4 regions of the Streptomyces sp. NPDC002076 genome follow, and region 3 is predicted to be linked to each of the others. Evidence: riboswitches for the same ligand, from Rfam matches in the RefSeq annotation. Region 3 holds a riboswitch; each other region holds the start of a gene.
The links. Region 3 has a riboswitch for cyclic di-AMP ahead of ACWCQS_RS03380 (transglycosylase SLT domain-containing protein). Riboswitches for the same ligand answer to the same signal wherever they lie in the genome.

Region 1 (7,493 bases), on a different contig from region 3:
GGCGTCGACGCTGTAGCCGTCGTGGAAGCGCAGCGGAACCCGGACGCGGGCACGCGGCGTGGCGGCGGGGGTGTCGGGCATGCGGGTCCCTCCGGAGGCTGCTGCTTCAGATTTGAAGCAGCGTACCCGGGAGACCCTACCTCATGCTTCAAACTTAAAGCAATCAATTGTCGGAGGAGGAACACGAGGAGCGCCGCCGCCAGGGCACGTCCTCCGCCGCGGACTCGGCGCCGTCGCCCTGCAGTCCGCGTGCGATCCCGGTGCAGATCTCCTCCAGCTGCCCCACCTGTTCCGGCGTGAGCCGGTCGAACAGGGCGGCGCGCACGGTCTCGACGTGGCCCGGTGCCGTACGCTCCAGGGCGGCCATCCCCTCGTCCGTCAGCACGGCGATGCTGCTGCGTTTGTCCCAGCGGCAGTCCTCCCGGCGCACCAGCCCGTCCCGCTCGAGGCGGGTCACCGCGTAGGTCAGCCGACTGCGCGTGATCTTCAGTGTCTCGGCGAGGTCGGTCATCCGCAGCCGCCGGTCGGGCGCGTCGGACAGGTTGGCCAGCACGGAGTAGAACAGGTGCGGCATGCCGGCGTCCTGCTGGAGCTGTCGGTCGATCGCGTCCTCCAGGAGGTGCGTCGCGGCGAGATAGGCGCGCCAGGCGCGCTGCTCCTCGGGGGTGAGCCAGCGGGTCGTCATGCCGCCAGTGTAAGTTTGTTTCAAACTTGAACCAAGATCGAGCTTGAACCGAGCCTCGCCTCGCAGGAGACCGCGCCGATGTCGTACCCGTACGTGCTGCTGTCCGCCGCCGTCTCCCTCGACGGCTACCTCGACGACACCGGCCCCGACCGGCTCCTGCTGTCCAGCCCGGCCGACTTCGACCGGGTGGACGCGGTACGGGCCTCCGTCGACGCCATCCTGATCGGCGCCGGCACCATCCGTGCCGACAACCCGCGGCTGCTGGTCAACTCCGCCGAGCGCCGCGCCGCCCGCGTCCGGGCGGGCAAGCCGGAGTACCCGCTCAAGGTGACCGTCACCGCCACCGGCGACCTCGACCCCGACGCCAACTTCTGGCACACCGGCGGCGACAAGCTCGTCTACACGACCGACGAGGGCGCCGAGCGGGCGGTCCGCCGCGTCGGCGACACCGCCGACGTCGTCGCGCTCGGTCCGGGCCTCGACTGGGAGGCCCTGCTGTCCCACCTGCACGACGTGCGCGGAGTCGGACGGCTCATGGTCGAGGGCGGCGGCACGGTGCACACCCAGCTGCTGCAGCTGGGCCTCGCCGACGAGCTCCAGCTCGTCCTCGCGCCGCTGTTCGTCGGCGACCCGGCCGCGCCCCGCCTGTTCGGCCCCGGCGGCTACCAGGCCGGCCGGCTGCGCCTGACCGAGACCCGCCGGATCGAGGACGTGGTCCTCATGCGCTACGAGCCCACCGCCCCCGGCACCGGCCCGGCCGCCACCGCCGCCGACCGTCACTGGCTGCGCACCGCTTGTGAACTCGCCGCGCTGTGCCCGCCCTCGGAGACGGCGTTCAGCGTCGGCGCGGTGGTGGTCTCAGCCGACGGTACGGAGCTGGCTCGCGGCCACTCCCGGGAGGGCGAGGATCCCGTGGTCCATGCGGAGGAGGCCGCCCTGGCGAAGGTCGACCCGGCGGATCCCCGGCTGGCCGGTGCCACGGTGTACAGCAGCCTGGAGCCGTGTGCCCGGCGTGCCTCGCGGCCCGCGCCCTGTGCCGAGCTGATCCTTCGGGCGGGGGTGCGGCGGGTGGTCACGGCGTGGCAGGAGCCGGACACGTTCGTCGCGGCAGCCGACGGTACGGGGGTGCTGGTCAAGGGGGGTGTGGAGGTCGTCGCACTGCCCGAGCTGGAGGAACTCGCCAAGGCGCCGAACCGGCATCTGCTGGGCTGAGCCCGCAAACACTCAGGGCCCGGAATCCTTGGGATTCCGGGCCCTGAGCCTTCAGTAGCGGGGACAGGATTTGAACCTGCGACCTCTGGGTTATGAGCCCAGCGAGCTACCGAGCTGCTCCACCCCGCGTCGTTGTGTCTCTACTGTACACCACACGCTCATCCCCTCGGCGCCACACCGCCCACGGCCCCCTCGCCGGCCCGTGGTCACCGGCGATCACCTTCACCGACGGTGACCGGACGACCGCCCTCCGCGTAACATCTGAGACACCATCAAAAACGCCGACACTCATGTACGGCGGTCAACTCGCCCGATTTGCAGCGCTCCTGACCGGTAAGTCCGCGGCCGAAAACGTTAATGATCAAGCCGAACGGCTTGGAAAGTGGCTGTCAGGTCTATTAACGTTCGATAACGCAGCGCGGTCGTCCCAGCCGTCACAAGAGGCGGCTCCGTGCGCACGAGCCGAATCCCGCAAGGGAGCCGGGGAACCACCACCTTGGGGTGAATCGCGCGAATGCCGCACTTGGTATACGCGCGTAGGAGACCTTCCTGCTCCGAACCCGTCAGCTAACCCGGTAGGCGGAGGAAGGAAAGGAGCACGCCCGCGTGGCGTCCAACCGGCCCGTCCCAGAAGCCCCGTTCATGCCCCCGCAAGCCCAGCCGGAGACCTTCGGCTACGGCGCCTACCGCGCCGAGGAGGGGCCCTGGGAGGAGTGGAACCCCACCGAGGACTCCGTCGCCCCGCTCCGCGGCCGGCACCGCGTCGCCAAACAGCGCGGCGGTTTCGCGCGCAGCTCCACCGTCCTCGGCGTCGGCGTGATGGCCGCGGTCGGCGCGGGCGGCATGGCCAGCGCGAACACCGGCAAGCCGCCGGTCTCCATCTCCCTGCCGGACCTGGACTCCGTCGAGCACGTCTTCGGCGCCGGCTCCTCCGACGCGCACCAGGCCACCACCGGCCTCAGCAAGGTGGGCGTGAGCACCGACAGCGCCGACACCGGCAACGCCGGCGAGGCCCTGCGCAACCGGATCATGGCCCAGGCCGAGCAGCAGAAGGGCCAGGCCGACAGCAAGGCCACCGCCGCAGCGATCGCAGCCGCCGACCAGCAGACCGCCGACGCGGCCGCCAAGGCGGAGAAGGCGGCCGCCGCCAAGGCCGCCGCCGCCAAGCAGCAGGCGGAGGCCGACGCCGAGAAGGCCGCCGAGGCCAAGCGGCTCGCCGAGCTGGCCAAGCAGTACACGCTGCCGGTCGTCTCGTACACGATCACCGGCACCTTCGGGCAGCCCGGCGCGATGTGGTCCTCCGGCTACCACACCGGCCTCGACTTCGCCGCCCCCACCGGCACCCTCATCAAGGCCGTCCACAGCGGCACGGTCACCGAGGCGGGCTGGGCCGGCGCCTACGGCTACCGCACCGTCATCACCCTGGACGACGGCACCGAGCTGTGGTTCTGCCACCAGTCCTCGATCAACGTCTCCGTCGGCCAGAAGGTCTCCACCGGCCAGGTCATCGGCCGGGTCGGCGCCACCGGCAACGTCACCGGCCCGCACCTGCACCTGGAGGTCCACCCCAACGGCCAGGCCACCGCCATCGACCCGGCGCCCTGGCTGCGCGAGAAGGGCCTCACCCCCTGACAGCCGTCTGTCCGAGGGACTTTTGCACCGGCGGCGGAATGCGATCATCCGTCGCCGGTGTTGATGTGGAGCATGACTTCTCTGCGCACACTCGGCTCCTCCGACCTCGAGGTCTTCCCGCTCTGCCTCGGCGGCAACGTCTTCGGCTGGACCGCCGACGAGGAGACCTCCTTCGCCGTCCTCGACGCCTACACGGCGGCCGGGGGCAACTTCATCGACACCGCCGACTCCTACTCGGCCTGGATCGAGGGCCACAAGGGCGGCGAGTCCGAGACGGTCATCGGCAAGTGGGTCAAGTCCCGCGGCAACCGTGACCGCGTCGTCATCGCGACCAAGGTCAGCCAGCACCCCGAGTTCCAGGGGCTGTCCGCCGCCAACATCAAGGCCGCCGCCGACGCCTCCCTGCGCCGCCTGGACACCGACTACATCGACCTCTACTACACCCACTTCGACAAGCCCGAGATCCCGGTCGAGGAGATCATCGGCGCGCTGGACGAACTGGTGAAGGCGGGCAAGGTCCGCCACATCGCCGCCTCCAACATCAGCCCCGAGCGCCTGAAGGCCTCGCTCGACTTCTCCGACCGCGAGGGCCTGGCCCGCTATGTCGCCCTCCAGCCGCACTACAACCTCGTCTCCCGCGACACCTACGAGGGCCCGCTGCAGGACCTGGTCGCCGAGGAGGGCCTGTCCTCCGTGCCGTACTTCTCCCTTGCCGCGGGCTTCCTGACCGGCAAGTACCGCCCCGGCACCAAGGTCGACAGCGCCCGCGCGGGCCGCGCCCAGGAGTACGCCGAGTCCGAGCGCGGCCAGAAGGTCCTCGCGGCGCTCGACGAGATCGCCGCCGCCCACGACGCCCCCGTCGCCACGGTCGCCCTCGCCTGGCTCGCGGCCCGGCCGACGATCACTGCCCCCATCGCCTCGGCCCGCACACTCGACCAGCTCCCGGCCCTGCTGGGCGTGGTGGACCTGAAGCTGACGGACGAGGAAGTGGCGAGCCTGACGGAGGCGTCGGCCTGACCTTTCCGGTGGCTTCTCCGGCCGACAGCTGACCTCTTTCCGCCGCGACGGCGCTCAGCCACGACGGCGGATTCCGGCGGTGCCGAACCCTCCGCCACCCGACCGGCTAGTACTGGTACGGGTTGTAAGCGGAGTAGGGCACCGCCGGATAGCCGTAACCCGGCCAATACGCCGTAGGCGCCGGCACGGGCGCCGCGTACATCGGCCGAACCTGCGGAGCAACTCGCGCGGCGTACTCCAACGCCGGCCGGGCCACTTCCCTCCGCTGCCACAGCTCGTCCAGCAGCTCCCGCTCCCGTACGACGAAGTCGGCCCCTGCCTTCCCCTTCCGGCCCCGGTGCCGCAGGAAGGCGAGCGAGGTGGCGTACGCCTCGTACTGGGCCACCGCCCGCGCCGCCGGCCGGCCACCGTGGTGCCGGGCGTAGTCACGGGCCGTCCGCCGCGCCCGCATCGACCCGAGCGCGAGCGGCTCGGCCGGCCCCAGCCACCCGGCCAGCACATACGCCGGCAGCTCCTCCCGGACGGTCCGCAGCTCCCGCTGCCGGGTCCAGATCGCGAGCCAGGTCAGCAGCCCGAACACGGGCACCATGAATCCGCCGTAGACGGCAAAGAACCCGAACTCGCCGAAGGTGGAGGAGCCGTTCCAGAAGGCGTGCATGCTCATCGCGAGCAGCAGACCGCCGAGCGGCAGCAGCACCCGCCGGGCGCGCTGCCGCTCGGCGGAGAACGCGGCGAAGCCGAAACCGAGGCCGGTGAGGGTGGTGAACAGGGGGTGCGCGAACGGGGACATCACGATGCGCACGAAGAAGGTGGCGGCGGTGACGGAGGCGATACCGGGGCCGCCACTGACCTGGTCGGCGCCGAAGGCCGTACCCAGGTAGAGGATGTTCTCGGTGAACGCGAACCCGGTGGCGGTGATGCCCGCTATCACCACCCCGTCGACGACCCCGGTGAAGTCACGTCTGCGGAAGAGAAAGACGAGCAGGACGGCGGCGGCCTTGGCGGACTCCTCCACGATGGGCGCGATCACGGTGGCGCCCAGGGTGTCGGCACCGGCCGGGTCGGCGGTGGCGGTGGCTATCCACTTGGTCGCGAAGCTGTTGGCGACGATGGCTATCAGCGCCGCCGCGCACGCTCCCCAGGCGAAGGCGAAGACCAGGTTCCGCCAGGGCCCCGGCTCCACCCGGTCCAGCCACCGGAAGGCGGCTGTCAGCCAGGGCACGGGCAGCACGGCGAGACCGAGCCCGACGAGGAACCCCTCGGTGCCGGTCTGCCTGCGTACCAGCGCGAGGATGACGAGACCGGACAGCGCGAGCAGTGTGATCAGTGCTCCGTACCGCACCCACCTGCGCTGCCACCAGTGCGGATGGCGGAGCAGCACGGGGCCGTGGGGGCCTGGGGGATACGTCGGAAACGGAGGACTGGTGGCCACGGCATCGACCCTAACGGTGTCGGGACGCGGGGCTGGAGCGGTTTACCGGCCCTGATGCGGTACGCGACGGAAGAGCAGATCGTTCACCACATGTCCCTTGTCCAGTCCCTGCCCCTCGAAACGGGTCAGCGGCCGGAACTCGGGGCGCGTGGCGAAACCGCCGTCCGCCTGCGTGTTCTCGAAGTCGGGATGGGCGCTGAGCACCTCGAGCATCTGCTCGGCGTACGGCTCCCAGTCGGTCGCGCAGTGCACGATCGCTCCGGGCTTCAGCCGGGTCGCGGCGAGGGTCAGGAACTCGGGCTGGATGAGCCGCCGCTTGTGGTGCCGCTTCTTGGGCCAGGGGTCCGGGAAGTAGACCCGCAGCCCGTCGAGCGAGTCGGGGGTGAGCATCTCGCGGAGCAGGATGATCGCGTCGCCGTTGCCCACGCGGACGTGGGACAGCCCGTTCCGGTCGGCGAGAGCCAGCAGATTGCCCTGGCCCGGGGTATGCACGTCGACGGCGAGGATGTTGGTCTCCGGGTCGGCGGCGGCCATCTGCGCGGTGGCCTCGCCCATCCCGAACCCGATCTCCAGGACGACGGGCCGGTCGTTCCCGAACAGCTCGCCGAGGTCGATGATCTGCTGCCCGTCGATGTCCAGGCCCCACTTGGGCCACAGCCGCTGCAGGGCGTCCGCCTGCCCGGCGGTCACCCGGCTGCGCCGCGGCTGAAAACTCCGGATCCGCCGCTCGAAGTGCGACCCGGCGGGATCGGCCTTGGGACCGTCCGGAAAGCGTGGCTCCCCCTTGGCCCGGGTGTGCCGGACGGACACGCCGGGGATGTGGGTGGCCGGCGAGGGGGCTTCGGGGGCGTTGAGGAAGTCAGACACAGTAGGACAGATTTTACGGCCCGGCACTGACGAACGGACCGGCGCCCGGGACGGCCGCTACAGCGAACCGAGCATGTCCAGCACCCGGCGCCCCACTTCCCGCCCGATCGGCAGGGAAGCGGTCGCCGCGGGCGAGGGCGCGTTCAGTACATGCACGGCACGAGCCCCCTCCTTGATCAAGAAGTCGTCCACCAGTGTCCCGTCCCGCAGCACCGCCTGCGCCCGCACCCCGGCAGGGGCCCGCACCAGGTCGTCCGACTCCGCTCCGGGCAGCAGTCTGCGCACCGCTTCCAGGAACGCCGCCTTCGACAGCGAGCGGTGCAGCTCCCCCGCGCCGTATCTCCAGTGCCGCCGGGCGATCGCCCACGACCCCGGCCACGCCATGGTCCCGGCCAGCTCCCGGGGGCGTACGACCCCCCAGCCGTACCCCTCCCGGGCCAGTGCCGGCACCGCGTTGGGGCCGACGTGCACGCCTCCGTCGATGCCCCGGGTCAGATGGACCCCGAGGAAGGGGAAGGCCGGATCGGGCACCGGATACACCAGCCCGCGCACCAGCTCCGGCCGCGCCAGCTCGTAGTACTCCCCGCGGAACGGCACGATCCGCACCTCGGGCTCGTCCCCGGTCAGCCGCGCCAGCTCGTCGCAGTA
Region 2 (7,493 bases), 190 kb from region 3:
GGCGACGCCGTCTTCTCCCCGCGCCTGGCCGGGTTCGTCCTGGACGCCTTCGCCTCCACCGACGCCCCGCCCGTGGACGAGGACCTGGACCGACTCACCCAGCGCGAGCGCGAGGTGCTGCGCCTGATCGCCCGTGGCTACGCCTACAAGGAGATCGCCAAGCAGCTGTACATCTCGGTGAAGACGGTCGAGTCCCATGTCTCGGCGGTCCTGCGCAAGCTCCAGCTGTCCAACCGTCATGAACTGACCCGCTGGGCTACGGCCCGCCGACTGGTCTGACCCCTGCGGGCCCGCCTCTAGGCCCTGTCGTCAAACTCCCTCCCCCAGCCTTCAGCCGGGCGGTGCCCCCAGCCCCGCGACGCCATGCACGCTCCCCCAAAGGGGGCACCCCCACTCGCCGCACCGGGCCCGGGCCCAAGTACGCCCAGTACGAGGGCCAGAGCCCGGCACTCCCCCCAGCCTTCGGCCGGGGGGACCCCCAGAGCACGCACCTACTGCATACATCAGCCGCTCCGCGGCGGGCGCGAGGCCCGCCCTCCGGGCGGACGGCGGGAGTTTGACGACAGGACCTAGGCCACCCGGGTCGCCCCGGCGAACGGCATCAGGTCGACCGGGGCCAGCCGGACCGGTGCCGAGGGGTTCGGGGCGTGGATGATCTGCCCGTTGCCCACGTAGATGCCGACGTGGCTGATCCCCGAGTAGAAGAACACCAGGTCCCCGGGCTGGAGTTCGGAGCGGGAGACGCGCCGGCCCGCGTCGATCTGGGCATAGGTGGTGCGGGGCAGAGAGATGCCGGCGGAGCGGTAGGCGGCCTGGACCAGGCCCGAGCAGTCGAAGGCGTTCGGTCCGGCCGCGCCCCACACATACGGGCTGCCGAGCTTGGCGTAGGCGTAGGCGATGGCCGCCTCGGCGCGCGCGTTCGGGGCCGCGGCCGAACCGGCCTGCTCCAGGGCGTCCCGGGCGTCCGAGGCCGAGCGGGAGGCACGTCCCAGCGCGCTGCCGTCACCGGCGACCTCGGACCGCTGCTGTGGGCTGAGCCGCGCCAGCAACCGCCGGGCCTCGTCCAGCTTGCCGGTGATGGTCCTCTTCTGCCGCTGCAGCTCGGCCCGCCGGGACCGCAGCGACTGCAGCTCGATGCGTGCCGCGCCCCGCAGTTGCTCGATCTCCCGCAGCTGTTCGCGCACCCGGGACACGTCGGCGGCCTGACGGTCGCCGGCCCGCTCCATGAACGCGGCGTCGTCCAGGTACCGGTCGGGGTCGCCGGACAGGGCCAGCTGCCAGGTCGGTGCGAAGCCGCCCTCGCGGTACTGCGCCGCCGCGAACGAACCCAGCGCGTCCCGGGCCGTGTTGAGCTTCTGCTGCTTGCGGGCGGTCTCGTCGCGCAGCGCGTTCAGCCGCCGCTGCTCCGTGTCCGCCTTCTCCTTCGCGCCGTCGTACTTCTCGGTCGCGGCCTCGGCGTCCTGGTACAGCTGGTCCACCTTGGCCTTCACCTGCGCCGGGGTCAGCTGTGGCTCGGCGTGTCCGGTCCCGTCGAACCCCGTCGCGGTGGCCGCGCCCGCCAGGGCGAGCGTGGCGGCCGTCCGGGCCGTATGACCGCCCATCGAGCGTTGCCGGGCCTTGCGGTGCGCTGCCACCTGGACCGTCACGTCCTTCCGTACGACTCGCACGACCGAGAGGTATGTGCCCGGCGGCGGCCCGCACAGGGGAAGCGGGCCACCGCCGGACCCTTCTCGGCGGTGGTGGCCGACGGCCGCCCCTGGCCCGGGCGGCGGTGGGGAGCCGGTCACCTGGGGGAGGACGCTAGGCCCGACTGTGACGAGTAGGTAACGCAGTGTACGGAACTGGCCTGGATGGACCGGGATGTGACCGCAAGTGACCATGTGACCGTTCTGGAGTCGTCGTCTTCACAGAGCGTGGTGACCGAAGTGCGGAAAGCGGGACGGACGGGAGGCGTGGGGTGCTATGGGGCGCATATATGCAAGATCGTCCGTACGATCGCCGACCGCTGTGTCCGGGGCCGGTGGCAGGAGGCCCCGGGTCCCCTGGTTAGGCTCCGGGCCCATGGACGCACTCATCCATCTCTTCGTCGGCCTGCACATCATCGGCATCGCCGCGCTGCTCGGCGGTTTCCTCACCCAGATGAAGGCGATGGGCCAGGGCACGGCCCGGTTCGTGCCCGCGATGCTGCACGGCGCGCTGACCATGCTGGTCACCGGCGTGGTCCTGGTCGGCCTCAACCAGGCCGACGACCACCACGTCAACACCATCAAGATCGGCATCAAGCTGGCGCTGCTGATCGTGATCCTCGGGCTGGTCTATGTGAAGCGCGACGAGGAGAAGATCGACAAGGGCGTGTTCGGGGTGGTCGGTCTGCTGACCATGGCGAACATCTTCATCGCCGTCCTGTGGACCTGACGGTCATCCGTCCCTGCCGCCGGCGCGGGCCGCGAGCACCGCACTGGCGGCGACCGCGAGCCACACCGCCACCGCCGCCCACAGCAGCACCCGCCCCGGCCAGGTGAGCCACGGGACGCCGAAGACGGTCGCGACGGACAGCGTCGCCACCGCCGTCATCCCCATCGGGAACACGGTCGCCCAGCGCAGTGCGTGGTAGCCGGGCCGGGGCCGGGCCGCCTCGGCGGCCAGCAGGACGACGTAGCAGACCAGATCCAGCACGAGCAGTGCGACCGTCGCGGTGCGCAGCACGCCGCGGTCGTCGGCGTTCCACAGGTACATGCCCGAGTCCCCGGCGATGAGCAGGTTTCCCCCGGCCAGCGCCGAGATCGCGAGCGCACCGCCCGCGATCCAGTGGTCGCCCGCCCCCTCCAGCACCTGCCGTGCGTCGAAGTGGGCCAGCGCCAGGCCGTAGAGCACCAGGCCGAGCCAGAACAGCACCAGGGCGGTGTGCGCGAGCCACGCCGTGCGCCCGGCCGTGGACAGCGTGGCGGCCAGTACGGCGAGCCCCTCTGTGGCCACACAACACAGGAACACCGCCCCCGGCATGCGCGGCCTCCAGCGCCGTACGACCAGGACCAGCAGGACCGGCCAGAGCACCGCCGCGAGCGCCAGCAGCGCCTCGGCCAGGGCCCGCAGGCCCAGCGCCGAGATCCGGGTGCCGAGCACCGTGGTCGCGGCGACGGAGGTGAGCGCGCCCGGACTCTCCGCCTCGGTCGCCCAGCGCTGCCGCTCGCCGACCAGCCGCAGCAGGAACTCGGCGGCCAGCGCGGCCCAGGCGACGCACGCCAGCGCCAGCACCGCCTGGGAGAGCGTCTCGTCGCCGGTCATGTGCAGCCCCACCGACAGGATGCCGGTCGCCATCACGGCGGCCCCGGCCGCGGGAGACCGCCCCGCCCACCACATGCGCAGACCTGAGATGCCGGGCATGCGCCCGATGCTAGGGAGCCGCGGGGGTCCCGCCCGGAAGGGCACGCGCGTGTGGACAGCAAAAACGCCGGTACGCGCGGCGGACCGGAAGAAGCCGGCGCCGGGTTCGTGACGCAGGAAGCCGGTGGCGCGTGGACGCAGGAAGGTCGATGGCGCGTGGACGGAGGAACAGTCGGCACGCGGCGCGCGTGGACGCAGGAAGGCCGGCACGTGGCGCGCATCGACGGAGGAACGGCCGCACGCGCGCGTGGGCGGGAAAACGCCCGTACGCGCGCATCGGCACGCGCTCGGCCGACGCACGCCCGGAGGCCTCGAGGCGAGGCCCCAAGACGTCGGCACATGCGCGCGTGGTCCGGCGATTCGACGGCACACGCGCGTGGAGCGGGGCGCGCCCGTGCCCGGGGTGGGTGGTCAGCCCGGGCGGACCACGCTGTGGATGATCGACTCGCCGCCGTAGTAGATCGACTCCTCGCGGACGTACGCGCCCGGCTTCGGGGCGTGGATCATCATGCCGTTGCCTATGTAGACGCCGACGTGGCTGATGTCGTCGTAGAAGAAGATCAGGTCGCCCGGCCGCGCGTCGGCGAGCGAGACCGTGGTGCCCGCGTTGACCTGGTCGTACGTGGTGCGCGGGAGGGTGACGCCGGCGGCCTTCCAGGCGGCCTGGGTGAGGCCCGAGCAGTCGTAGGAGTCCGGCCCGGTGGCGCCCCACACGTACGGCTTGCCGATCTGCGCGCGGGCGAAGGCGATCGCCTTCTGGGCCTTCGTGTCGTACGAGCTGGACGTGGTGGTGGACCCCGTCGAGCCGGAGCCCGTCGAACCCGATCCGGAGCCGGACCCCGTGGAGGTGGACGACGACGAGGACGAGTCGGCCTGCTGCTGAGCCGCCTGCTGCTTCGCCAGCTCGGCCGCCTTGCGCGCCGCCTCCTGCTCCTTCTGCCGCTCGATGGCGGCCAGCCGCGCCTTCTCCTGCGCCGTCAGCTGCGACAGCAGCTCGCGCGCCGAGGCCAGCTTCTTCTGCACGGTGGCCTTGGCGGTCTGCAGGTCGTGCTGCGAGTCGCTCAGCGTCTGCAGGCTCTCCGCGGCCTCCCGCCGCTTCTTCATGGTCGCGGCCTGCTCGCCGATGTAGTCGTCGACCGCGCTCTTCTCCCGCGAGGTCAGCCGGTTCATCAGCTGGGTCTGGTCGAAGTAGTCCTGCGGGTCGTTCGCCAGCAGGAAGGTGGCCGTGTCCGGAGCGGCGGCGCCGGTGCGGTACTGGGCCGCGGCGAAGGAGCCCAGCTCCTCACGGGCCTTGTTGAGGCGTGCGGTGCGCCGGGCGACGTCGTCGCGCAGGGCGTCGACGCGGCCGCGCTGTTTGCCGGTCCGCTCCTTGGCCGCGTTGTACTTCTGGGTCGCCGACTCCGCCTGGCGGTAGAGATCGTCGACCTTCTTCTCGACCTCCTCCAGGCTCGGCTTGGCGCGATCGGTACTCGGGGCGGCCTCCGCGGTCTGCGAGAGCACGGCCATGGAGGTGAGGGCGGCGGTGGCGAGGGCGGGAGCGCGAAGGCCGGTTCCGATGGTCCCGCCGGGGCGCGGCTTGCGGTGCGACGCCAAGAGAGGCGACTCCTTCCAGTGGGCCGCCTACCGGGTTAGCTGTCGGGTTCGGGCGGTGGTTCGGAAGGGTTGCCCTACGGCGGCGTCCCGGGTGGGAGCCGGCCGATTCACCCCAAAGGTCGGTGGGTCCCCGGCTCCGGGCGCCCTGCGGGGCACGCCGGACTCGGCGGGGGCCGCGCGGCCCGGCGAGGTTCGCCGGTAGGGGTCGTGCGGCCCGAACGCACGCTAGCCAACTCGTGTGACCCCTGTGAAGGTTGGTGCGTGATATGTCCGATACATTTTCGTGACCTGAGTCAGGTTTCGCTTCTGTGTCATCGGGTGGTTCCCCTGTGTGAGCAGGGCGCGGGCCCTTCGGCGGTGAAGATCAACTCCTTTCCGGACCGGTCGTGTTCCGGGGACGGCGACCGGTTGTCGGTGGGGCGCCCTAGACTCGTAGAGCGATGAGCAGCCTCTTTGACGACAGCTTCCTGGCGGACCTCCAGGCCCCTCGCGGGCGCGAGGAGGAGCCCCCGCCGCCGCCCGAGGACGATCATGCTCCGGAGCCGCTTCCGGACGATCTGTTCGGCGGGAAGTTCGACGTGCCACCGGACCGGGACGCGTACTACCGCGACGGCGCCCCGCGTCCCGCCCTCGACGCGGCGGCGCTCCTGGAGGGGCTGAACGACAACCAGCGCGCCGCGGTAGTGCACGCCGGCTCCCCGCTGCTCATCGTCGCCGGCGCCGGCTCCGGCAAGACCCGTGTGCTCACCCACCGCATCGCCCACCTGCTCGCCGAGCGGCATGTGCACCCGGGCCAGATCCTCGCGATCACCTTCACCAACAAAGCCGCGGGCGAGATGAAGGAGCGCGTCGAGCACCTCGTCGGCCCGCGCGCGAACGCGATGTGGGTGATGACCTTCCACAGCGCGTGCGTGCGCATCCTGCGCCGGGAGAGCAAGAAGCTCGGCTTCACCTCCAGCTTCTCCATCTACGACGCCGCCGACAGCAAGCGACTGATGGCCCTGGTCTGCCGCGACCTGGACCTCGACCCCAAGCGCTTCCCGCCGAAGTCGTTCAGCGCGAAGATCAGCAACCTGAAGAACGAGCTGATCGACGAGGAGGACTTCGCCGCCCAGGCCACCGACGGCTTCGAGAAGACCCTCGCCCAGGCCTATGCGCTCTACCAGTCGCGCCTGCGCGAGGCCAACGCGCTCGACTTCGACGACCTGATCATGACGACGGTCAACCTGCTGCGCGCCTTCCCGGACGTCGCCGAGCACTACCGCCGCCGCTTCCGGCATGTCCTCGTCGACGAGTACCAGGACACCAACCACGCCCAGTACGCGCTCGTGCGTGAACTCGTCGGCACCGGCGAACACGGCGAGGACACCCCGCCGAGCGAGCACGACCTCCCGCCCGCCGAACTGTGCGTCGTGGGTGACGCGGACCAGTCGATCTACGCCTTCCGGGGCGCGACGATCCGCAACATCCTCCAGTTCGAGGAGGACTACCCGAACGCGACGACGATCCTGCTGGAGCAGAACTACCGCTCCACACAGACCATCCTGTCCGCCGCCAACGCGGTCATCGAGCGCAACGAGTCCCGCCGTCCGAAGAACCTGTGGACCAACGCCGGCCAGGGCGCGCGGATCACCGGTTACGTCGCCGACACCGAGCACGACGAGGCCCAGTTCGTCGCCGACGAGATAGACCGTCTGGTCGACGCGCGCGAGGCCAGGACGGGCGATGTCGCCGTCTTCTACCGCACCAACGCCCAGTCCCGTGTCTTCGAAGAGGTCTTCATCCGTGTCGGCCTGCCCTACAAGGTCGTCGGCGGGGTCCGCTTCTACGAGCGCAAGGAGGTCCGGGACGTCCTGGCCTATCTGCGCGTGCTCGCCAACCCCGAGGACTCGGTGCCGCTGCGCCGCATCCTCAACGTGCCCAAGCGGGGCATCGGCGAGCGCGCGGAGGCGATGATCGACGCTCTCTCCCAGCGCGAGAAGATCAGTTTCCCGCAGGCGCTCAAGCGCGTGGACGAGGCGTACGGCATGGCCGCGCGCTCCACCAACGCCGTCAAGCGGTTCAACACGCTGATGGAGGACCTGCGCACCATCGTCGAGTCCGGTGCGGGCCCCGCGACCGTCCTGGAGGCGGTGCTCGAGCGCACCGGCTATCTGGCCGAGTTGCAGGCCTCCACCGACCCGCAGGACGAGACCCGCATCGAGAACCTCCAGGAACTCGCGGCGGTGGCCCTGGAGTTCGAGCAGGAGCGCGGGGAGGGCGAACAGGGCACGTTGGCCGACTTCCTGGAGCAGGTGGCGCTGGTCGCCGACTCCGACCAGATCCCCGACGAGGACGAGGAAGGCTCCGGCGTCATCACCCTGATGACCCTGCACACCGCCAAGGGCCTGGAGTTCCCGGTCGTCTTCCTGACCGGCATGGAGGACGGCGTCTTCCCGCACATGCGCGCCCTCGGCCAGACCAAGGAGCTGGAGGAGGAGCGGCGCCTGGCCTACGTCGGTATCACACGCGCGCGG
Region 3 (7,493 bases):
CACGCTCATCGAGCCCGGATACCGGATGCCGCACCCGACCCTGCCCGCGGTGCGGGTCGGCCGGCGCGACGACCTGTGGTGTGCGCCGATCAGCAAGGTGCTGCTGCGCCACCCCACCCTGTCCGACGACGAGTTGGCGGAAGCGGCGCGTGCGGTGGTGGGCTCGCTGGCCACGGTCACCATGTCGGGGCCGGGGACCGTGGAGCTCCAGCCGTCCGGGGTGACCAAGGCGACCGGTCTCGCGCTGGCTGCCGAGCGGCTAGGGGTGGCGGCGGAGGAGGCGCTGGCGTTCGGCGACATGCCCAACGACATCCCGATGTTCGACTGGGCGGGACGCGGGGTCGCCATGGCCAACGCGCATGGCGAACTGAAGGCGGTGGCCGATGAGATCACTCTGTCGAACGAGGACGACGGCATCGCCGTCGTCCTCGAAAGACTGTTCCCGACCGACTGACCGGCACATCAGTACGCGGCCGTGCCCGGCCCGTACTCGGCGTCCCGGTGCACGACCGTCTCGGGAGGAAGCGACGGCCGCCCGGTGCGCCCCTCCGTCAGGTGTGGGCACACCGGGCGGCCGATGCCGTGCCGGCCTGCGGGACCGGTCAGTACGCGCTGGACACGTTGTCGATGGACCCGTACCGGGCGGCGGCGTAGTTGCAGGCCGCGGTGATGTTGGCGACCGGGTCGTACGGATTGAGGGCGGTGCCGGCCACGTGGTACGCGTTGAAGGTCGGGTCGATCACCTGGAGCAGGCCCTTGGAGGGGATGCCCTTGGCGGCGTTGGAGTCCCAGAGGTTGATGGCGTACGGGTTACCCGAGGACTCCCGCATGATGTTGCGGTAGATGCCGTTGTAGGTGCCCGGGATGCCCTTCTGGGCCATGATCGCGAGGGACTGGCGGATCCAGCCGTCGAGGTTGTTCGGGTACCCGGCGAGGGTGGTGGAGGCCGACTTGGTGGTCGTCGTGCCGGTGGCCGCGGATGCGCCGGCGGCGCCGATGAGCGGCAGGGCGAGGACGGCGGCTCCGGTGCCGACGACGGCGAGGGTGCGGGCGAGGCGGTTGGTGCGGGGGCGGCGGTGCCGAGCGGCAGAAGGCATGGGAAGTCCTCTCCGTCGCCTGCGAGGTGAGCTGTCGGGTTTGGGCGGTGAGGTGCCCGGCCGCGCCTTCGTGAGAAGGCACGGCTTCACCCCTAGCCGTCCCGGTGCGGCGTGTGCCGACCGGTCAGGCGACTTACCTGGGTCCCCCGCTCCTGCCATACGAATGAGTTCGTCGATGGGTCACACGGGCGGCGGCAGGATTCGGCGTCCGCCCGACGGTCCGGAACGTATGCGAGAGCACATGTCCGAAACAAGTACCTGATGCGTACAAAGCGCCATTTGACCTTGGTCTGTGTCGTATGGGGTACTTGATCCTTTGCGGCTGCCAACCATCAACTCGCGGACGGTGCAAGGGGGGAAGGGGGTTTGACGGGTGTTCGGCGCCGGAGACCGACGTGACCCAATTCACGAAATAACAAAGTATTTCAAATCGGACAAGATGGATTCGGGTGGATCGATGGAGGTCTGTGGCGGAAGCCGTGACGGAGCCCCTGGCGGAACCCCTGGTGTGGCGCCCGTCGTTGTCTGGGGTGTAGGCATTACTCCGCTCGCCCCTCGGCTCGCGACAAAGCGTGTGGGTTCCTGTTAAGTCGATAAATGTCCGCTCTTATTACTTGATCAAAAACATACCGGTCGTGATCCGATACCGCCCAGGCTGGACCGGTGGGCGCTATCGGTGATCGAACAGGGACCGGATACGCTGACTTGAGTGATGGCAGCGACCTATCGACAAACCGTGTAATCGCCAGCAGACACCAGCAGACAGGAGACCCCTCGTGACCGTCGTCGGGCCGTTCGGGCTGAGCGTGCGGGACCAGGCTCTGGAAGCCGATGTCCAGGCCGGATTGGCGGCTGTCGAGGAAGGCTTGCTCGAGGCCACCAAGAGCGAGGTCCCGTTCATCACGGAGGCCGCGCAGCACCTCGTACGAGCCGGCGGGAAGCGGTTCCGGCCGCTGCTCGTGATGCTCGCGGCCCAGTTCGGCGATCCCTACGCGCCGGGCATCGTGCCCTCGGCCGTGGTCGTGGAGCTGACCCACCTGGCCACGCTGTACCACGACGACGTCATGGACGAGGCGGCCGTGCGGCGCGGCGTGGACAGCGCCAACACCCGCTGGGGCAACTCCGTCGCGGTCCTCACCGGCGACTTCCTCTTCGCCCGCGCCTCCCAGATCCTCGCCGACCTCGGCCCCGAGGCGGTCCGGGTGCAGGCGCTCGCCTTCGAGCGGCTGGTCACGGGCCAGATCCTGGAGACCGCCGGTCCCTCCGACGGCCGTGACCCGGTCGAGCACTACCTGGACGTGCTCGGCGGAAAGACTGGCTCGCTGGTGGCGGTCTCGTGCCGGTTCGGCGCGATGATGTCCGGTGCCGACGAGACGGTCGTGGACGTGCTCACCCAGTACGGCGAGCGGCTCGGGGTCGCCTTCCAGCTCGCCGACGACGTCCTGGACATCGCCTCCGACTCGCACGAGTCCGGCAAGACCCCGGGCACCGACCTGCGCGAGGGCATCGCGACCCTGCCCGTGCTCCGGCTGCGCGAGCGGGCGGCCCGGCTCGGCCTGGCCGAGGACATCGCCCTGTGCGAGCTGCTGGACTCCGATCTCAGTGACGACGCCCGACACGCCGAGGCGCTGGTCGCGCTGCGCGCCCACCCCGCGCTGGAGCAGGCCCGCCGGGACACCGTGCGGTACGCGGAGGAGGCGCGGGCCGCGCTGGCGCCGCTGCGCGAGTGCGACGCCAAGGCCGCGCTGATGGAGCTGTGCGACGCGGTGGTCCACCGCGCCGGCTGACCAGGCCGCCTGCCGCACACCACACCACAGCTCCGGCCGCGACCCGGACGCGATTGCGGGTCTCCGTCGCGCCGGGTTTCCGGCCGTGCGCCTCGCCGCCGTTCAGGCCGTGCGCCCGAGGCACGCTTCCGGCTGTCCGTCGTGCAGCGTTTCCGGCCGTGCGCCTTGCCGTGTTCAGGCCGCCAGCCCCCGGGATGTCTCCATCCGTGCCTCTCGCCGCGCTCAGGCCGTTCGAGGGGCCGCTGGGTCGGCGCCCGGGCATGCCTCCGGCCGCCCGTCGCGCAACTCCTCCAGCCGTGCGATCCGTACGCCCCATGAGTCCGTACGCCCCTCCGTGCCCCCGTACGGCCCCCTCCGTTCCGGTGAGACCCCTACGGGTCGGGGGAGTTCCTGCCCCCGTGTGTCATACCCCAGTCGTATGCGGAGTTGGCCCCGAGGTCTGACGCTTCTTCATGGCCGATTTGGTGAGATGGAAACCACGGAAATCACCACTCCTCACCGATTCGGGTGAGAATGGCGGCTCTGATGGACCAGCGTGAGAACAGCCGCCGCCGACGACGGAGGTAAGGCACACATGGCACCGTACGAATCCGACGACGCAGTGGACGCCGCTCGGGACGAGGAGCGGCACGCCCGACGCCGCAGGACGGCCCGTTACGCGGTCCCGGTCGCCGTGGTGGGGGTCGCGGCGGCCACGATCGGTCTGGTCCCGGCGCTCGCCGCTTCCGGTGACCCCGACCTACCCAGGATCACCGCACAGCAGCTCATCGAGAAGATCGCCAAGTCGGACGTGCAGCAACTGTCCGGCACCGTGCGCATCGACACCGACCTCGGCCTGCCCGACCTCGGCGGCCTGGCGAACAATCTGGCCTCCGGCGCCGGCAAGGGCTCCGGCGACGGCTCCTCCGCCGACCCGCAGTCCCAGCTCACCTCGCTGGTCTCCGGCACGCACACGTTGCGCGTCGCCGCCGACGGACCCGAGAAGCAGAAGCTGTCGCTGCTGGAGAGCGGCTCCGAGTACAGCCTCATCCACAACGGCAAGAACGTATGGGGCTACAACAGCAAGACCAACGAGGTCTACCACGGCACCTCGGCCGACTCCGGCAAGGACCGCAAGGCCGAGCCCCCGGCCACGCCGAAGGACTTCGCCGACCAGGCGCTGAAGTCGGTGGACGGCACCACGTCCGTCACGGTCGACGGCACCGAGCGGGTCGCCGGCCGCGACGCCTACAAGCTGCTGATCAAGCCCAGGCAGTCCGGCACCACGGTGGGCGCCATCAGCATCGCCGTCGACGCGAAGACGGGCATGCCGCTGAAGTTCACGCTGACGCCGAAGAGCGGCGGCGCCGCCGTCCTCGACGTGGGCTTCACCCAGGTCACCTTCGGCCGGCCGGCCGGCTCCACCTTCGCCTTCACCCCGCCCAAGGGCGCCAAGGTGACGGAGGAGAAGCAGGACTCCGCGGCTCGCAAGCACGCGCCCCAGCCCGGCGAGGACTTTGCCAAGGGTATGAACGGCGCCGATGTCCTCGGCAAGGGCTGGACGTCCATCGCCACCTTCGACAGCGGCGCCAAGGGCGGCCTGCCGACCGGCTCCCGGGGCGGTGACCTCGGCGGCTTCCTCGGCTCGCTCGGCGACAAGGTCTCCGGCAAGTTCGGCAAGGGCACGGTCTTCTCCACCCGCCTGGTCAACGCCCTGATCACCGACGACGGCAAGGTCTACGCCGGCGCGGTGACCAAGGACGCCCTGGTGAAGGCGGCGAACGCGGGAAAGTGACCCCGTCCGGGAACTACGGACCGTGACCGTACGTTCACTCTTCAAGGGAGGCGCGAATCGAGAGGGAGCCGATGGACGGATCGTCCGCCACGGAGCGGGAGGCGAGGGAGGCGCGGAAGCGTGCCCCCGGGCAGGGGGAGGACGCGGGGACGCCTGCCCCGGGGCCGGCGGAGGCGAGCGTCATCGCCACCCACGGCCTCACCAAGCGCTACCGCGGCGGACAACTCGCCGTCGACGGCCTCGACCTGACCGTCCCGGCGGGCAGCGTCTTCGGCTTCCTCGGTCCGAACGGCTCGGGCAAGACCACCACCATCCGCATGCTGATGGGCCTGATCGAGCCCACGGCGGGCACGGCACGCGTGCTGGGCCGCCCGATGCCCCGGGCGGCCCGGTCCGTCCTTCCGCAGGTCGGCGCGCTCATCGAGGGCCCCGCGCTGTACGGCTTCCTCTCCGGCCGGGACAACCTGCTGCGCTACGACGCCGCCGACCCGACCGCCGACCCGCGCACCCGGCACGCCCGCGTCGCCGCCGCCCTGGACCGGGTGGGCCTCGCGGCCGCCGCCGGCAAGAAGGCGAAGGCGTACTCGCTGGGTATGAGACAGCGCCTCGGTCTGGCCGCCGCGCTGCTCCAGCCGCGCCGGCTGCTCGTCCTGGACGAGCCCACCAACGGTCTCGACCCGCAGGGCATGCGCGAGATCCGCGCCCTGATCCGGGAGCTGGCCGCCGACGGCACGACCGTCTTCCTCTCCTCCCACCTCCTCGACGAGATCGAGCAGGTCTGCACCCACGCGGCGGTCATGGCGCGGGGCCGGCTCATCACCCAGGGCGCGGTGGCCGACCTGGCGGCCGGGGCGCGCGGCCGGCTGGTGGTGACCACCCCGGATCCGGCCGAGGCGGCCCGGGTGCTGAAGGAGCAGGGGGTCGGGGACGTCACCGCCGACGGCGACCGGGTCACCGGTGAGCCGCCCGCGCGGGACCTCGCCGAGGTGAACGCGGCCCTGGTCGCGGCGGGGGTCCGGGTCCGGGGGTTCACGGTCGAACGAGCCTCGCTGGAGGACGCGTTCGTGGCATTGACGGGGGAGGGCTTCGATGTCGCGGGCTGAGACGGCCTCCGTGAACGGTACGGGCCCGATGTCCGGGACGGCCCCCGCATCCCTGGTGCGTCGGCCGAGCCCGCTGTGGACGTTCGGGCTGCTGCGCAGCGAACTCGTCACGACCCTCCGCCGCTGGCGCACGCTCGCCCTGCTCGCGGTGCTGGCCGCCGTGCCGGTGCTGGTCGGGATCGCGGTGAAGATCCAGACGCGGGGCGGCAGGACGGTGGACCACAGCGGCCAGGGCCCGGCGTTCATGACGCAGATCACCAACAACGGCCTCTTCCTGGTGTTCACGGCACTGGCTGCGACCCTGCCGTTCTTCCTGCCGATGGCGGTCGGGGTCGTCGCGGGCGACGCGATAGCCGGCGAGGCGGGGGCGGGCACTCTGCGCTATCTGCTGGTCGCCCCGGCCGGCCGCACCCGGCTGCTGCTCACCAAGTACACGACGGTGATGGCCTTCTGTCTGCTGGCCACGCTGGTCGTCGCCGGCTCGGCGCTGATCGTGGGCGCGCTGCTCTTTCCGCTGGGCGACCTGACGACCATATCCGGCACGCAGATCAGTTATGCCGAGGGCCTAGGCCGGGCCCTGCTGATCGCCCTGGTGGTCGCCGCCTCACTGGTCGGCGTGGCGGCGCTCGGTCTGTTCGTGTCGACCCTCACGAACAGCGGCATCGCAGCGATGGCGACCACCGTCGGCCTGGTCATCACGGTCCAGATCCTCGACCAGATACCCCAGTTGCACGCACTGCGGCCGTACCTCTTCTCTCACTACTGGCTGTCCTTCGCCGACCTGGTGCGCGACCCCGTCTACTGGGACGACCTGGTGAAGAACCTCGGCCTCCAGGCGCTGTACGCGGCGGTGTTCGGCTCGGCGGCCTGGGCGCGGTTCACGACGAAGGACATCAGCGCCTGATCCCCTCCGGGCCGTCTCAGGCGACGTCGTACGGGAATCGTGCGAAGGGGGCGTCCTGGGCGAAGAAGGTCTTCGCGCGTGCCAGCGCGTCGGTGTCCTTCAGTACGTCACCCGGAGCGCTGCCGTTGCCCAGCAGGACGCCGCCGAAGCGCATCCCCATGTAGGCGGCCGAGTTGTTGAGCGTGCCGGTATAGGGCTCGGCGACCGACTGCTCGGCGTGGGCGAGCGCGGCGATGCCCCAGAGGGTGCGCCCGGCCAGGGTCGCCTTGAAGTCGATGTCCGGGGTGCGCAGCCAGGCCGACCAGTAGTCGAGGTAGCGCTTGGTGAGGCCGGACACCGAGTACCAGTACAGCGGCGAGGCGATCACGATGTCCGTGGCCGCCAGGGTGGCGTCCAGCAGCAGACCGGTCGCGCTGTCCGACGGCGGTCGCACGTGGTCGCTGTCGTGCCGCAGGTCCACGAAGTCGGGCAGCGGGTGCTCGGCCAGGCGGATCCAGCGCTGTTCGGTGTCAGCGGGCAACTGCTCGGCCGCCGCGCGGGCCAGCAGTTCGGTGTTGCCCTCGGCGCGGGCGCTGCCGAGGACGAAGAGAAAACGACGGCTCATGGGATCCCCCGGGGCGTGCGGTCGCACAACGGATAGAGGCGTGTGCATCTTATGCACACGCAAGCAATGTGCGCCAGGGTGCGGCTGGTGCGAGGCTGTGACGCTGCGGTGACGCGGAAAGCGAAGCGAACCGACACACTGGTCGGCAGGACGCGTACGACCGGATCGCCACGCCGGGGGAGTGAGGGAAAGCCGATGTCTCGAGTCAGCTTCGAGAAGAAGCG
Region 4 (7,493 bases), on a different contig from region 3:
GCGGGCTCACGGAAGACGGGGTCCTGGAAGGCGGAGGGGCACGCGACGAAGCCCGGGTCGGTGAAGACGATCTCCAGGCCGTGGTGATACGTGAGGTCGTATCCTGCGGCCAGCCGCAGCTGCCCGCCGTCCCAGACGATCACTTCCCAGTCCCACCAGCTGCCCTCGGGCAGCGGACGGCCGGCGATCTCCATGCGGTCTCCCTCCCCTGATCAGTAGGTGATCAGTAGGCCGGCATGGTGCGCGGGCCCAGGTCGTCGCGGGCCGGTGGGGGCGCGAGCCGTACCGTGGCGCTGAGGACGCTCACGCCGTGCGGGGCGACGACGACCGGTTCCAGGGTGACGGCGACCACCTCCGGATGGTCGTCGACCAGCCGGGACACCCGCAGCAGCAGTTCCTCCAGCGCCGGGGTGTCGACGGGCGTGGAGCCGCGCCAGCCGAACAGCAGCGGTGCCGTACGGATCGACCGCACCAGCGAGGTCGCCTCCCGGTCGGTGACCGGGACCAGCCGGTGCGCCATGTCGCCGAGCAGCTGGGAGGCGGCCCCGGCCAGCCCGAAGGACAGCACGGCCCCGGCCGCCGGGTCGATCACGGCCCGTACGACGGTGTCGACGCCGCGCGGTGCCATGCCCTGCACCACCGGCCGCAGCTCCTCCGGCGTGCCGAACAGCTCGGTCAACTCGGCGTACGCCCGGCGCAGTTGCTCCTCGTCCGCGAGGTCGAGGCGTACGCCGCCCAGGTCGGCGCGGTGTCTGAGGTGCGGAGCGGTGGCCTTGAGGGCGACCGGGTAGCCGAGGGCGCGGGCGGCTTCGGCGGCGGAGTCGGGAGTGGGCGCGGGCAGCGCGCGCCGCACGGGGATGCCGTACTTGCCGAGCAGCTCGCAGGTCTCCGCGTCGGAGATCGTGAGCCCTTGCCCGCGCGCGAGCAGCTCACCGATCAGCCGCGCGGCCCCCTTCTCGTCGATGTCGTCGTACTCGGGCACCTTCCCCGGGTCCATGGCCTCCCGCCGCCACTGCCCGTACTTGACGGCTTCGGCCAACGCCCGCACGGCACGTTCGGCGGCGGGGTAGGCGGGGATGAGGTGCATGCCCTCCGGAGGACTGGCCGCACCCGCTCTCGCGGTGGGCAGGCGTTCCGCAGCACGGAACAGGCGGGCACCGCCCTCGGTACCGGGTGCCTTGTCAACGGCCGCGGGTGCGGTACTGGCCGCTGCCGACAAGGCCTCCGCAAGCCCCCCGAGCTCCACATGCACCACCAGCACCGGCTTCCCCGGAACGGCAGCCGCGGCCGACCGCAACGCCTCCGCCAGCTCCGCATCCCCCGGCGACGCTTCCCCGATCGCGGGGATCGCCGTCACCACGACGGAGTCGCACGACTCGTCGGCCAGCGCGGCGCCCAGCGCCCGATGGAAGTCCTCCGCCGTCGCCCCCGTCGTCAGGTCCAGCGGACGCGAAGGCCGCAGCCCCTCCGCCAGACACCGGTCGTACGTCAGCACGCCCAGCGACTCCGAGTTCCCCAGGATCGCCACCCTCGGCCCCGCCGGCAGCGGCTGCCGGGCGAGCAGCAGCCCCGCGTCGACCAGCTCGGTGATCGTGTCGACCCGGATCACCCCGGCTTGCCGCAGCAGCGCGGAGACGGTGGCGTGCGGCAGCCGGGTGGCCCGCACCGCGTGTCCCTGCGGCGTGGAACCGTCCCCCTGCACCACGACCAGCGGCTTCGCCGCCGCCGTCCGGCGCGCGAGGCGCGTGAACTTGCGCGGGTTGCCGATGGACTCCAGGTACATGAGGGCGACGTCGGTCTCGGGGTCGTCGTACCAGTACTGGAGGACGTCGTTGCCGGAGACGTCCGCGCGGTTGCCGGCGGAGACGAAGGTGGACACGCCGGTGACCCCGGTGACCCCTCCGCCGCGCCGGTGCAGCCGGGACAGCAGGGCGATGCCGATGGCGCCGGACTGGGCGAACATCCCGATACGGCCGGGGCGGGGCATCTCCGGGGCGAGGGAGGCGTTGAGGCGCACGTCCGGCGCGGTGTTGATGATCCCGAAGGCGTTCGGGCCGATGATCCGCATGCCGTACGCGCGTGCCTGCCGCACGAGGGCCCGCTGCCGCTCGCGCCCCTCGGGCCCGCTCTCGGCGTACCCGGCGGAGAGCACGACGAGCCCCTGCACCCCGTGTTCGCCGCACTCGGCGACCACGGCGGGAACGTGCTCGGCCGGTACGGCGACCACGGCGAGGTCCACCGGACCGCCGATGTCCCGCACGCGCCGGTAGGCCGGCACCCCGTCGACCTCACCGAGGCTTTCCGGGAAGGCCTTGTTCACGGCGTGCAGCAGGCCGCCATAGCCGGCGTCCCGGATGTTGCCGAGGACGCTGCGGCCCACGCCGCCGGGGGCGCGGCCCACGCCGACCACCGCCACCGAGCCGGGCATGAGCAGCCGCCGTACCGAGCGGGCCTCGGCGCGCTGCTCGCGCGCTCGCTGCACGGCGAGGGAGCGGTCGGTGGGTTCGAGGTCGAACTCCAGGCGGACGACGCCGTCCTCGAAGCTGCGCTTCTGGGTGTAGCCGGCGTCCGTGAACACCTTGATCATCTTGGTGTTGGCGGGCAGCACCTCGGCGGCGAAGCGGCGGATGCCGCGCTCGCGGGCGACCGCCGCGATGTGTTCCAGCAGGGCGGAGGCGACCCCGCGGCCCTGGTGCGCGTCCTGCACCAGGAAGGCGACCTCGGCCTCGTCGGCGGGCGCCGAGGCGGGCATGCCGTCGGCGCCGATGCGGTCATAGCGTACGGTGGCGATGAACTCGCCGCCGATGGTGGCCGCGAGTCCCACCCGGTCCACAAAGTCGTGGTGCGTGAAGCGGTGGACGTCCTTGGCGGAGAGCCTGGGGTACGGCGCGAAGAAGCGGTAGTACTTCGACTCGTCCGAGACCTGCTCGTAGAAGCTGACCAGGCGGTCGGCGTCATCAACGGTGATGGGCCTGATGCGCGCGGTACCACCGTCGCGCAGCACCACGTCCGCCTCCCAGTGGGCGGGGTACTGGTGCCGGTCCTGCCGGTCCGCCGAGGTCTGCATGGGCCCCAGAGTACGGCTCGCGTCCGACAACGGCGCAGGGCAGTCTGTGGAGGACGGAAGCCGGAACCGAGGCCGCGGTTCCGACGCCACGCCGGGGCGGACGAAGGTCCGCTCCGGGGCATGCTTCGCGATATGGGAAACTGGTCTAGACAACCCTGAAGACTGAAGGGCAGCAACACATGGCTGAGCGCCGCGTCAACGTCGGCTGGGCCGAGGGCCTCCACGCCCGCCCCGCCTCCATCTTCGTCCGAGCCGCCACGGCCGCAGGCGTCCCGGTGACGATCGCCAAGGCTGACGGCAACCCCGTCAACGCGGCCTCCATGCTGGCTGTCCTGGGCCTGGGTGCCCAGGGCGGCGAGGAGATCGTGCTGGCCTCCGACGCCGAGGGTGCGGACGTCGCCCTCGACCGTCTGGCCAAGCTGGTCTCCGAGGGTCTCGAGGAACTGCCCGAGACGGTCTGAACAGCAGCACGCTGACACACCGGAGCCGCGTCGCCCTTTTCGGGCGGCGCGACTCTGCGTTTCCGGGCTCTTTGCGCACACACCGGAATTGAGGCAGCGGGAAATGCTGCGCAGCCGAATACCTCTTCTTTGTATACGGCGCCCGTGTTAATGCTGGAGGCCCGACATGTTTACGGCGTGTTGCGAAGTCCTCACACGCTCGCCGGCCCCGGAAAAGCGCAGCCGGTGCACGGCCGTCGCGCGCTCGGTGTGCAGCGCCGTGAGCGCCCGCGCGCGCTCCCCGTCGCCGCGCGCCACCGCGTCGACGATGGCGCCGTGCTCCGTCCAGTAGTCCACCGGGCTGGACGGCGCCTCCACCGCGTACATCCAGGCGATCTTGTGCCGGAGCTGGCTGAGCATCGCGGTCAGCGAGGGGCTGCCCGAGGCCTGGGCGAGCGTCTCGTGGAACCAGCCGCCCAGCGAGCGCAGATCGTCGCTGTTGCCCCTGCGGGCCCGCTCCTGGCCCAGCCTGACCAGGCCGCGCAGCACCTTCAGATGGGCCTCGGTGCGCCGCTGGGCGGCCCTGGCGGCGCCGAGCGGCTCCAGCAGCAGGCGCATCTCCAGCAGGTCGGCGGCCTCCTGCTCGGTCGGCTCGGCCACGCACGCGCCTGCGTGCCGTCGGGTCACCACGAAGCCCTCGGCCTCCAGGGTGCGCAGGGCCTCGCGGACGGGGACGCGCGAGACGCCGTAGCGGCGGGCCAGGACTTCCTCGGTCAACCGGCCGCCGCGCTCGTAGACACCCGCGACGATGTCGTCCCGGATGGCCGTGCACACCGAGTGCGCCGGAATACGCATGACCGACCTCCGCCTTAATCCCCGTGAAACGTCGACGATGGACGCCTGTCCCGTGACTCTATTCCAATGAGCCGCAATTTCCGACGGCGGGCCAGAATCCATGGATATTTTTTGGTCAGCGGATCGGGTGCGCCCCTGAAAAGACGACGAAAGCCCCGGCTCGGTGAGCCGGGGCTTCGCATGCCGCGCGATGAGGCGTCAGACGTTCACGCCGTGCTTGCGGAGGTAGGCGACGGGGTCGACGTCCGAGCCGTAGTCGGGGGTCGTACGGGCCTCGAAGTGCAGGTGCGGGCCCGTGGTGTTGCCGGTCGCGCCGGACAGGCCGATCTGCTGGCCCGGGGTGACCTGCTGGCCCACCGAGACGCCGATCGACGACAGGTGGCCGTACTGGGTGTACATGCCGTCGGCCATCTTGATCACGATCTGGTTGCCGTACGCGCCGCCCCAGCCGGTGGAGACGACGGTGCCGGAGCCGACCGCGTGCACCGGGGTGCCGCTCGCGGCGTGGAAGTCGATGCCGGTGTGCGAGCCGGAGGACCACAGCGAGCTGCTCGCCCTGTAGCCGGTGGAGACGTAGGAGTTCGCGATCGGGACGACGAAGGCGTTCATCAGGCGCTTGCGCTCGGCCTCCCGGGCGGCGCGGGCCCTGGCCTCGCGCTGCTCCTTCGCCCTCTTCGCCGCGGCCTCCTCGGCCGCCTTCTGCTCGGCGGCCCGCTGCTGCGCGGCGGCCTGCGCGTCGATGTGCTCGGCCACGTCGTCACTCAGGGTGAGGACCGGCGTGAGGCCGGTCTGCTCCACGGTGTTCTCGGCGGCGAGCGCCGGGGAGGCGGCCAGGGTGCCGATGACACCGGTGGTGGTGAGGGCCGCGATGCCTGCCGCCTGAGCGGTGGTGCGCTTGACCCGGCCGGGCTTGCGGTGCTTCCCGGTGGCGCACATGAACGCCATGGAGTGGCTGGTCCTTTCCTTCCTTCTCGCCTACCGGGTTAGCTGACGGGTTCGGAGCAGGAAGGTCTCCTACGGGCCCCCTCGCCAAGCGCGGGCGCCCGATTCACCCCAGGGACTGCGTGGGTCCCCGGCTCCCCTGGCTCGCGCCGTACGGGGACTCGGCGATGGCTGTCCGGTGCCGCGGGTGCGGCGCACTACCGACGAACAGCCCGGGTGACGCTACGTAAGCCTGCTTTCGAACCCCAAACGGATCCGGGCTTTTGTAGCGCATCCCACAGGGCAGACAGGCAACCTCCGCCTCAAATCGGGCATCCCGAAAAAGGAGTGAGAACGGCAGGGGCCCTGACGGTCCGTAGACCGTCAGGGCCCCACGCACGCGTGCGGTCACTCGGCCGCCACGACCGTCACTTCACCGATGCCGAGCGCCTCCACCGGTGCCTTGATCTGGGAGGCGTCACCGACGAGGACGGTCACCAGACGGTCCACCGGGAAGGCGTTCACGACGGCCGCCGTGGCCTCCACCGTGCCCGTCGCGGCCAACTGCTGATAGAGCGTCGCCTGGAAGTCGTCGGGCAGATACTGCTCGACCTGGTCGGCCAGCGTGCTCGCGACGGCCGCCGCGGTCTCGTACTTGAGCGGCGCCACCCCGACGAGGTTCTGCACGGCCACGTCCCGCTCGGCGTCGGTCAGACCGTCCGCCGCGAGGGTGCGCAGCACCTTCCACAGGTCCTCCAGCGCCGGGCCGGTGTTGGGGGTGTCCACGGAGCCGCTGATGGCGAGCATCGAGGCGCCCGTGCCGTCCGGCGCGGACCGGAGGACCTGGCCGAACGCGCGCACACCGTAGGTGTAGCCCTTCTCCTCCCGCAGGACGCGGTCCAGGCGGGAGGTGAGGGTGCCGCCGAGGCAGTAGGTGCCGAGCACCTGGGCGGGCCACACCCGGTCGTGCCGGTCGGGGCCGACGCGGCCGATGAGCAGCTGCGTCTGCACGGCGCCGGGCCGGTCCACGATGACCACGCGCCCGGTGTCGTCGGCGGTCACCGGCGGCACGGGCCGCGGCTCGCCCGGCGTGCCGGTCCAGGCGCCCAGAGTGTCGCCGAGCAGCGCGTCCAGGTCGACCCCGGTGAGGTCGCCGACCACCACTGCGGTGGCCGTGGCGGGGCGTACGTGCCGGCCGTAGAAGGCGCGTACGGCGGCGGCGTCGATCTTCTCGACGGTCTCCTCGGTGCCCTGGCGGGGGCGCGACATGCGCGAAGCCACCGGGAACAGCTCCTTGGAGAGCTCCTTGGCGGCCCGGCGGGAGGGGTTGGCCAGCTCGTGCGGGATCTCGTCCAGGCGGTTGCGGACCAGCCGCTCCACCTCGCTGTCGGCGAAGGCGGGCGCGCGCAGCGCGTCGGCGAGCAGGCCGAGGCCCTTGGCCAGGCGCGAGGCGGGGACCTCCAGGCTGAGCCGGACGCCGGGGTGGTCGGCGTGCGAGTCCAGCGTGGCGCCCGCGCGCTCCAGCTCGGCGGCGAACTCCTCGGCGGAGTGCTTGTCGGTGCCCTCGGAGAAGGCCCGCGCCATGATCGTGGCGACGCCGTCCAAGCCGGCCGGCTCGGCGTCCAGGGGCGCGCCCAGCAGCACCTCGACGGCGACGACCTGCTGGCCGGGGCGGTGGCAGCGCAGCACGGTCAGGCCGTTGTCGAGCGCGGTGCGCTCGGGCGCCGGGAACGCCCAGGGCTTGGCCTCGCCGGCCTGCGGCTGGGGATGGAAGTCCATGGTGGCGAGCTCGGTCACTTGGCCGTCTCCTCGTTCTCGTTACCGGCCTCTACGGTGGCTTCCTGCTCCGGGTCCTCGGGGACGTCGGCGTCCGGGGCCTGCTCCGGGGACTTCGGTTCGTACACCAGGACCGCGCGGTTGTCGGGGCGCAGACGGGCCTGGGCGATCTCCTGGACCTCCTGCGGGGTCACCTCCAGGACGCGCTTGACGGCGGTGAGGGCGAGCTGCGGGTCGCCGAACAGGACGGCGTACCGGCACAGTTCGTCGGCGCGGCCGGCGACCGTGCCCAGCCGGTCCAGCCACTCGCGCTCCAACTGGGCCTGGGCGCGCTCCATCTCCTCGGCCGTGGGGCCCTCCTCGGCGAACCGGGCCAGCTCCTCGTCGATGGCGGTCTCGATGACCGGCACCTCGACGTCACCGGAGGTCTTCAC

Region 1: another riboswitch for cyclic di-AMP. It lies ahead of ACWCQS_RS14465 (M23 family metallopeptidase); the one in region 3 lies ahead of ACWCQS_RS03380 (transglycosylase SLT domain-containing protein).
Region 2: another riboswitch for cyclic di-AMP. It lies ahead of ACWCQS_RS02420 (NlpC/P60 family protein); the one in region 3 lies ahead of ACWCQS_RS03380 (transglycosylase SLT domain-containing protein).
Region 4: another riboswitch for cyclic di-AMP. It lies ahead of ACWCQS_RS33025 (M23 family metallopeptidase); the one in region 3 lies ahead of ACWCQS_RS03380 (transglycosylase SLT domain-containing protein).

What each region holds. Positions count from the first base shown of each region.
Region 1 is NZ_JBSFDI010000006.1:17,572-25,064, reverse strand. Features, by position in the region: gene ACWCQS_RS14485 (GTP cyclohydrolase II) at 1-81, opposite strand, end outside; gene ACWCQS_RS14480 (MarR family winged helix-turn-helix transcriptional regulator) at 164-685, opposite strand; gene ACWCQS_RS14475 (dihydrofolate reductase family protein) at 764-1,897, shown strand; tRNA gene ACWCQS_RS14470 (tRNA-Met) at 1,953-2,026, opposite strand; cyclic di-AMP (ydaO/yuaA leader) riboswitch at 2,348-2,494, shown strand; gene ACWCQS_RS14465 (M23 family metallopeptidase) at 2,504-3,529, shown strand; gene ACWCQS_RS14460 (aldo/keto reductase) at 3,602-4,546, shown strand; gene ACWCQS_RS14455 (PrsW family intramembrane metalloprotease) at 4,653-5,978, opposite strand; gene trmB (tRNA (guanosine(46)-N7)-methyltransferase TrmB) at 6,021-6,845, opposite strand; gene lhgO (L-2-hydroxyglutarate oxidase) at 6,903-7,493, opposite strand, start outside.
Region 2 is NZ_JBSFDI010000001.1:517,623-525,115, reverse strand. Features, by position in the region: gene ACWCQS_RS02440 (LuxR C-terminal-related transcriptional regulator) at 1-279, shown strand, start outside; gene ACWCQS_RS02435 (NlpC/P60 family protein) at 570-1,634, opposite strand; gene ACWCQS_RS02430 (hypothetical protein) at 2,062-2,415, shown strand; gene ACWCQS_RS02425 (tellurite resistance/C4-dicarboxylate transporter family protein) at 2,419-3,384, opposite strand; gene ACWCQS_RS02420 (NlpC/P60 family protein) at 3,796-4,977, opposite strand; cyclic di-AMP (ydaO/yuaA leader) riboswitch at 5,007-5,112, opposite strand; gene pcrA (DNA helicase PcrA) at 5,418-7,493, shown strand, end outside.
Region 3 is NZ_JBSFDI010000001.1:703,602-711,094, reverse strand. Features, by position in the region: gene ACWCQS_RS03385 (HAD family hydrolase) at 1-454, shown strand, start outside; gene ACWCQS_RS03380 (transglycosylase SLT domain-containing protein) at 603-1,097, opposite strand; cyclic di-AMP (ydaO/yuaA leader) riboswitch at 1,101-1,282, opposite strand; gene ACWCQS_RS03375 (polyprenyl synthetase family protein) at 1,874-2,884, shown strand; gene ACWCQS_RS03370 (LolA family protein) at 3,459-4,658, shown strand; gene ACWCQS_RS03365 (ATP-binding cassette domain-containing protein) at 4,730-5,761, shown strand; gene ACWCQS_RS03360 (ABC transporter permease) at 5,748-6,665, shown strand; gene ACWCQS_RS03355 (flavodoxin family protein) at 6,682-7,269, opposite strand; gene ACWCQS_RS03350 (hypothetical protein) at 7,465-7,493, shown strand, end outside.
Region 4 is NZ_JBSFDI010000019.1:71,018-78,510, forward strand. Features, by position in the region: gene ACWCQS_RS33005 (hypothetical protein) at 1-194, opposite strand, end outside; gene ACWCQS_RS33010 (bifunctional acetate--CoA ligase family protein/GNAT family N-acetyltransferase) at 224-3,067, opposite strand; gene ACWCQS_RS33015 (HPr family phosphocarrier protein) at 3,247-3,528, shown strand; gene ACWCQS_RS33020 (GntR family transcriptional regulator) at 3,676-4,362, opposite strand; gene ACWCQS_RS33025 (M23 family metallopeptidase) at 4,561-5,307, opposite strand; cyclic di-AMP (ydaO/yuaA leader) riboswitch at 5,321-5,481, opposite strand; gene ACWCQS_RS33030 (M16 family metallopeptidase) at 5,692-7,080, opposite strand; gene ACWCQS_RS33035 (M16 family metallopeptidase) at 7,077-7,493, opposite strand, start outside.